One region of the Mesorhizobium sp. M7A.F.Ce.TU.012.03.2.1 genome, then DNA from elsewhere that is predicted to be linked to it. Evidence: predicted binding sites of a transcription regulator. Region 1 holds the regulator's gene; the other holds the start of a gene.
What was found. Region 1 encodes PhoB, which activates phosphate uptake and scavenging genes when phosphate is short. Its sites were predicted from a motif close to TGTCATNNANCTGTCAT; they were not measured.

Region 1 (3,987 bases):
GATCGGCACCGGAGCCCTTGATGAAGACGTAGTTGCCTTCCGGCTTGACCTTGAACACTTCGCGGGCCTGCATGCGGCCGACTTCCTTGTTGTCGAAGGTCAGATAGAAGACGTCCTTGTTCTCGATCAGCCGGTCATAGCCGACGACCGGAATGCCTTCGTCCAGCGCCTTCTGCACGGCCGGGCCGATGGCCGAAGCGTCCTGCGCCAGGATGATCAGGGAATTAGCGCCCTGCGAGATCAGGCTTTCGACATCGGTAAGCTGCTTGCCGGGATTGGACTGCGCATCGGCGGAGATGTACTTGTCGCCAGCGGCCTCGATCGCCGTCTTCATGGCGGCTTCGTCGGTCTTCCAGCGTTCTTCCTGGAAGTTGGACCACGAAACGCCGACGACCTTGTCCTTCGCCTGCGCGACAGACGCGAGCGTCAGCGACATGGCGGCACCCGCCAGGATGGCGGCCGTGAATCTTTTCATATTATCCTCCCTGCGCCGCGTATGGCGCGACCAAACTGACCCGAGGGCCGGCACAGAGGCTCTATTTTTTCGAGCCTCGAAAAAATACTGGGCCAACGCCCGAACGCTGTCAACATCGATTCTGATGGATTTTGATGTCATTTCGAGTTTTTTTCGAGTCTCGGAATAAATAAATGACACGGCCTGCAGCTTCTGCCAGTATTTACCGGCGTCACCGACAGCGTTCCAGGGGCAGGAGGAACCGCGGCGACCGGGAGGATATGAAAGAACATGTCGGTCGGAATCCGCCACGACGATCTGCGCCGCCGCAACCGCGCCATGGTGATCGCGGCAGTGCGCCGCGCCGGACAGCCGTCGCGAACCGAGATCGCCGCGACCACAAGCCTCAGCCATTCGACCATCTCGGCGATTTCAGCGGACCTGATCGTCGAAGGCATCCTGACCGAAAGCAAGCCGAGCGAGGCCGGCTCACTCAAACGCGGCCGGCCGCAGGTCGGCCTCAGTCTCAATCCGGAAGCGGCCGCGGTAATGACCGTGGTGCTGTCGCTGAACTTCCTCTCCGTCGCCGTCATCGACTATGCCGGCCAGGTAATATCCGAGGAACAGCGCCGGCTGGACACGCTGACGATGTCGCGCGAGTCGCTGATCGGGGAATGCACGGCCATCGTGCGGCGCCGCCTGGCAGATCCCGACCTGGACGTGCGCAGCATCGCCCGCATCGCGCTGGCCATCCAGGGCATCACCGACACCCGTGCCCGCGCCATGCTGTGGTCGCCGATCACGCCGCACACCGACATCGCCTTCGCTGACATATTCGAAGACCAGTTCGGCATCCCTGCCATAATGGAGAACGACTGCAACATGATGGCGGTGGCGCTGCGCTGGCGCGACCCCGATCGTTACCGCGACGATTTCATCGCTATCCTTTTGTCGCACGGCATCGGCATGGGACTGGTGCTGAAGGGCGAATTGTTCACCGGCACCCATTCTTCGGGCGGCGAATTCGGCCACATGATCCATCGGCCGAACGGCGCGCTATGTCGCTGCGGACGGCGCGGCTGCGTCGAAGCCTATGCGGGCAATTACGCCATCTGGCGCAACGCCAGGCAGATGGGCGAGGATGCAGAACCCGTTGCCGATGTCAGCGACGCCGACATGCGCGCCCTGGCTGCCGCGGCCCGCGAAGGTGACGGACCCGAACGGGAAGCCTATCGCAAGGCCGGCGAAGCGCTCGGCTACGGCCTCGGCAGCCTGTTCGCGCTGATCGATCCGGCGCCGGTCGCCATGGTCGGTGTCAGCGCCGCCGCCTTCGACCTGATCGAGCCGGCATTGCGGCAAGCGATTGCCCAGACCGCCGGCGGCCAGCATTCCAAATCGATTTCCTTCGACACCGAGCCGAACGAACTGCCGCTGATCCGCGAGGGCTGCGCCATGCGGGCGCTGATCTTCGTCGATCAGGAGATTTTTGCGCCGGGCGTGCAGGCGAGATCCGGTTTCGGCGGCAAGAACGTGGCGTGAGTTCAAACGAGGGAGTTCAGTCCTCTCGGATGGCGTATCCGGCCCCACGGATCGTGCGGATGACATCAGGCATACGGCCATTGTTGACCGCCTTGCGCAGCCGGCCGACATGCACGTCGACCGTGCGCTCGTCGATGTAGATCGTCTCGCCCCAGACATTGTCGAGCAGCTGGCTGCGCGAGAACACGCGGCCTGGATGGCGCATCATGAATTCGAGCAGGCGGAATTCCGTCGGCCCAAGCCGGATCTCGCTCTTCTTGCGATAGACACGGTGCGACTCGCGATCGAGCACGATATCGCCGACCTTTAGCACGCTGGACAGCACTTCCGGCTTGGCCCGGCGCAGCAGCGCCTTGACCCTGGCCATGAACTCTGGCGTCGAGAAGGGCTTGACCAGATAGTCGTCGGCGCCGGTCGACAGGCCGCGCACGCGGTCGCTTTCCTCGCCTCGCGCGGTCAGCATGATGATCGGCAGCCGCTCGGTCTCGGGACGCATTCGCAGGCGCCGGCAGAGTTCGATGCCCGAAACCGCAGGCACCATCCAGTCGAGCACCAGAAGATCGGGAACGTTCTCCTGCAGCCGGATTTCGGCCTCATCGCCGCGCGTCACCACCTCGACCTGGTAACCTTCGGATTCAAGATTGTAGCGGAGCAGCACGCCTAGCGGCTCCTCATCCTCCACCACCATGATGCGTGGTGCGATCATCGGCTGGTCACCCCTGTTATGCCGCTGGCGCGGACATTGCCGTCTCGTCCTGCTTCGGACGATTGGCTGGCAGCTGCGTGCCGGTCAAAACATAGTAGGCATTTTCGGCGATGTTGGTCACGTGGTCGCCGATCCGCTCGAGGTTCTTGGCGCAAAACAACAGGTGCGTGCACGCCGTGATGTTGCGGGGATCTTCCATCATGTAGGTCAGCAGCTCGCGGAACACCGAGGTGTATTTGACGTCGATGCGTTCATCATTGTTTCTGAGCGTGGCAAGCGCTGCCGCGTCAGCGGCGGCATACTCGTCGACGACCCCCTGCACCTGGATCAGCACCAGCTGCGCCATCGCGTCGATCGAATGCGAAAGATCGTGCGGCGTGACGCTCAGCCCGACAGTGCCGACGCGCTTGGCGATGTTCTTGGCAAGGTCGCCGATGCGCTCGAGGTCGCCGGCCATGCGGATCGAACCGACCACCGCACGCAGATCGTTGGCCATTGGCTGGCGCTTGGCGATCAGCGTGATGGCGCGATCGTCCAGCTCGCGCTGGCGGGCATCCATGATGGCATCGTCGGAAACCACGCGCTGCGCCAGCGCATTGTCCGAATTGAGCAAAGCCTTGGTCGAGCCACTGACCATCGAGCGGGCGAGATCGCCCATGTCGCGGATCAGCTGGCTGATCTGCTCCAGATCCTCATCGAAAGATGCAACGGTATGTTCACCCATGATCTTCGTCCCTCATATGCCTGAGCTCAGCCGAACCGGCCGGTGATGTAGTCCTGGGTGCGTTTGTCGTCGGGGGTGGTGAACATCTTGTCGGTGGCGCCCTCCTCGACCAGATAGCCTAGATGGAACATCGCGGTGCGCTGCGACACGCGCGCTGCCTGCTGCATCGAATGGGTGACGATGACGATCGTATAGTTCTGGCGCAGTTCGTCGATCAGTTCCTCGACGCGAGCAGTGGCGATCGGATCGAGCGCCGAACACGGCTCGTCCATCAGGATCACCTCGGGCGACACGGCGATGGCGCGTGCAATGCACAGACGCTGCTGCTGGCCACCGGAAAGACCCGTGCCAGGTTCCTGCAAACGGTCCTTCACCTCGTTCCAGATTGCCGCCTTCTTCAGGCTCGACTCGACGATCTGATCCATGTCGGCCTTGCGCTTGGCCAATCCGTGGATGCGCGGGCCATAGGCGACGTTCTCGTAGATCGACTTGGGGAACGGATTGGGTTTCTGAAACACCATGCCGACGCGCGCCCTGAGTTCGACGACATCGATGTTCTTGTCG
Region 2 (3,987 bases), 360 kb from region 1:
AGCCAACCGGCGGCCTCGACGTCTCGGTCCAGGCGCGCCTGCTCGACCTGCTGCGCGGTCTGGTCACCGATCTTGGTCTGGCGGCCATCGTCGTCACCCATGACCTTGCCGTGGCGCGGCTTTTGTCGCAGCGCATGATGGTGATGAAGGACGGCCGCGTCGTCGAAAGCGGTCTCACCGACCGCGTGCTCGACGACCCGCGCGCGCCTTACACGCAGCTCCTCGTTTCCTCGATACTTCAGGTATAACCATGCCGACCCCCCTCGTTGTCTCCGACGTTGCCAAGAGCTTCACCATGCACCTGCGCGACGGCATCAAACTGCCTGTTGTCGCCGGTGTCTCGTTCTCGATCAGGGCCGGCGAATGCACCGTGCTCGGCGGCCCGTCCGGTGCCGGCAAGAGTTCGATCCTGAAGATGCTCTACGGCAACTATGCCGTCGACGAAGGCCAGATCATCGTCACGCATGATGACGGGCTGATCGACCTGGCCACCGCCAGCCCTCGCACCGTGCTTGCGGTGCGCCGGCAAACGATCGGCTATGTCAGCCAGTTCCTGCGCACCGTGCCGCGCGTTTCGGCGCTCGATGTCGTCGCCGAACCGCTGGTCGAGCGCGGCGAGGATCGCGAGATTGCCCGCGGCAAGGCGCGCGCCTTGCTGGCACAGCTCAACCTGCCGGAGAAACTCTGGGCTTTGCCGCCTGCGACCTTTTCCGGCGGCGAGCAGCAGCGCGTCAACATCGCGCGCGGCTTCATCACCGAGCATCCGATCCTGCTGCTCGACGAACCGACCGCTTCGCTCGACGCCAGGAACCGCGACGTCGTGATCGAACTCATCGCCGCCAAGAAGGCGGCTGATGTCGCCCTGCTCGGCATCTTCCATGACCACGACGTGCGCGAGGCGGTTGCCGACCGCATCATCGACGTCACCGCTTTCGCGTCCGGAAAAATCGCCGCATGAGCAGGAAATTGTCCGAGACGCCGCTGATCCACCCGACGGCGGATGTACAGAATTCGACGCTCGGCCGCTGGACCGAGATCGCCGACCGCAGCCGGGTCTCGGAAAGCGAACTTGGCGACTATTCCTACATGATGCAGGACTGCTCCGTCTGGTGCGCGACAATCGGCAAGTTCGCCAACATCGCCGCCGCTGTGCGCATCAACGCCACCAACCACCCGACCTGGCGGCCGACGCTGCATCACTTCACCTATCGCGCCTCGGACTACTGGGACGATGCCGAGCACGAGACAGAATTCTTCGCCCAGCGCCGCGCCAAACGTGTCACCATCGGCCACGACACCTGGCTCGGCCATGGCTCGACCATCCTGCCCGGCGTCATCGTCGGCGATGGCGCCGCGGTCGGCGCCGGTGCTGTCGTCTCGAAAGATGTCGCGCCTTACACCATCGTCGCCGGCGTGCCGGCAAAGCCGATCCGCGAGCGCTTCGATCGCCGCACGGCCGAACGCTACCAGGCGCTCGCCTGGTGGGACTGGGATCATGCAAGGCTGCGGACCGCGTTGGATGACTTCCGGGAGCTTGAGGCCGAGGCCTTCCTGGAGAAATATGGCGGATAGCGACGTCCAGGAATGGGCCGCCACTGACGCCGGGCAGCGGGGCAAACCGCCTGGCCCCTGCTATCCGCATGACGTGCCTCTCGACACCATGACGGCCCTTGTCTGGAACGCCTGAAGGAAGGCCTCGCCGTCGCCAGCGCGCCACGGGCGAGTATGTGCGCATCACGTGGTGCCGTCTTGCCATCGGCACCAACTCGCCAGGCCTGCATTCCACATCACCTTCGACTGCTGGTCCTGGGCCGGCCACAGGCTCCGGCCTGTGGAGCGTAACAAAACTGACATCACCGCGACACGGCAGGTTCATGTGGCTGCGCTAGGCGAATGCCTGACGATCAATGGTCCGGACTGGAACCTGCCCCCATGCCAGCAAATTCCGCCACGCTCGAAATCCGCGGTGTCACCCGACGATTTGGCAAGAACACCGCCGTCAGCGACATCAACATCGCCATCCCGCAGGGTCAGATGGTTGGCGTCATCGGCCGTTCGGGCGCCGGCAAATCGACTCTTCTTCGCATGATCAACCGTCTCATCGATCCCAGCCAGGGGTCGATTTTTTTTGACGGCGCCGAGGTCTCGCAACTGCGCGGCTCGCCGCTGCGGCGCTGGCAGCGCGACTGCGCCATGATCTTCCAGCAGTTCAACCTGGTGCCGCGCCTCGACGTGCTGACCAATGTGCTGCTCGGCAAGCTGAACCACCGTTCGACCATGTCCAACCTTCTCGGTATGTTTTCCCGCGCCGAGTGCGCCGAGGCTGTCGCCGCGCTCGAGCGGCTCGATATCGCCCGCACCGCGCTGCAGCCGGCCGGCACGCTGTCGGGCGGCCAGCAGCAGCGCGTCGCCATTGCCCGCGCCATGATGCAGCAGCCCAAGGTGATCCTCGCCGACGAGCCTATCGCCTCGCTCGACCCGCTCAACGCCAAGGTGGTGATGGATTCGCTGCAGGACATCAATTTGCGCGAGGGCATCACCGTCGTCACCAATCTGCACACGCTGGATACCGCGCGCACCTACTGCAACCGCATCATCGGCATGGCCGCCGGCAAGGTCGTCTTCGACGGCCCACCGGAAGAACTCAACCGCGAGGCCGTGCGTCTCGTCTATGGCGCCGACAGCAATGGCCAGGAAATCTCCGAGGCCATCACCTCGACCAGCGTTGCCTTCAGCCGAAAGATCGCCGCATCCGCCGGACCGCTCGAGCCCGCATTCCCAGGGTATTGAGAGCGGTTGGGATCGCCAGCCCACGTCAAGGGCACCTGTCAAAATCGATAACGCTGCCGGCGCGGGGCCGGAACCTACAGGAGAGATAACAGATGTTCAGGAAGATGGTTTTTGGCGCCGTTTCGGTGCTCGCCATGGCGACCAGCATGGCCCATTCCGCCGACATGAAGGAATTTCGCGTCGGCATTCTCGGCGGTGAAAACGAAACCGACCGCCTGCGCAACTACCAGTGCCTCGCCGATCATCTGAAGGCCGAATTCGGCTTCGAAAAGGTCTCGCTGTTCCCCGCCGCCGACTATGACGGCGTCATCCAGGGTCTGCTCGGCGGCACGCTCGACTTCGCCGAACTCGGCGCTTCCGGCTATGCCAGCGTCGTTCTCAAGGACCCTAAGGCGGTCACCCCGATCCTCACCACCCAGCAGACCGACGGCGCCACCGGCTATTATTCGATCGGCCTGGCACTGAAATCCTCCGGCATCACCGACATCAAGTCGGCCAAAGGCAAGAAACTCGGCTATGCCGATCCGGATTCGACCTCCGGCTATCTGATCCCGCTGACCCAGATTCCGAAGGACACCGGCGCTTCGAACGAGACGTTCTTTGCCTCGACCCAGTTCAACGGCGGCCATGAGAACAACATTCTCGCCGTGCGCGACGGCAAGGTCGATGTCGCGGTAGACGATTCTTCGGGCGTCGGCGACTTCAAGAACGGCTTCACCTCCGGTAGCTTCCACAAGGTAGTCGCCAAGGGCGCCGTCGACCCCAACGACTTGGTCGAAGTCTGGCGCTCGGGCCTGATCCCGAACGGCCCGCTGGTCGTGCGCGCCGCGCTCGGCGACGAGATGACCGCCAAGCTGGCCGCCTTCTTCACCGCCTTGCCGACCAAGGACAAGGCCTGCTTCGAAGGCGTCGAAGGCGGCGACTTTACCGGCTACGTCCCGGTGAAGGCGGACTTCTACAACGTCATCGTCGAAGCCCGTAAGGCAGCCATCGGCGGCTAACGGCGAAACCGGAAAGGGCGGTGCGTTCAAAGTACCGCCCTTTCTGCATCTCCGATCATGACCATTTCAGTGACAGCCCCCACCCACCAGATGGCCGATGCCTGGCGAAGCCAGACGTCCCTGCGCCGGCGCTATACAGCACTCGGCGTTGGCTTGCTGCTTGTTGCGATGTTTTCCAGCATGTGGTTTGCCGACG

Region 2: a site for PhoB is predicted at 1,838-1,854, ahead of phnC (phosphonate ABC transporter ATP-binding protein). Genes of this name have one in related genera too.

What each region holds. Positions count from the first base shown of each region.
Region 1 is NZ_CP034779.1:2,524,193-2,528,179, reverse strand. It holds gene xylF (D-xylose ABC transporter substrate-binding protein) at 1-475, opposite strand, end outside; gene EJ079_RS12195 (ROK family protein) at 746-1,993, shown strand; gene phoB (phosphate regulon transcriptional regulator PhoB) at 2,010-2,699, opposite strand; gene phoU (phosphate signaling complex protein PhoU) at 2,716-3,423, opposite strand; gene pstB (phosphate ABC transporter ATP-binding protein PstB) at 3,450-3,987, opposite strand, start outside.
Region 2 is NZ_CP034779.1:2,884,862-2,888,848, reverse strand. It holds gene phnK (phosphonate C-P lyase system protein PhnK) at 1-248, shown strand, start outside; gene phnL (phosphonate C-P lyase system protein PhnL) at 251-958, shown strand; gene EJ079_RS13940 (DapH/DapD/GlmU-related protein) at 955-1,572, shown strand; gene EJ079_RS34195 (hypothetical protein) at 1,562-1,687, shown strand; gene phnC (phosphonate ABC transporter ATP-binding protein) at 1,933-2,790, shown strand; gene phnD (phosphonate ABC transporter substrate-binding protein) at 2,883-3,791, shown strand; gene phnE (phosphonate ABC transporter, permease protein PhnE) at 3,849-3,987, shown strand, end outside.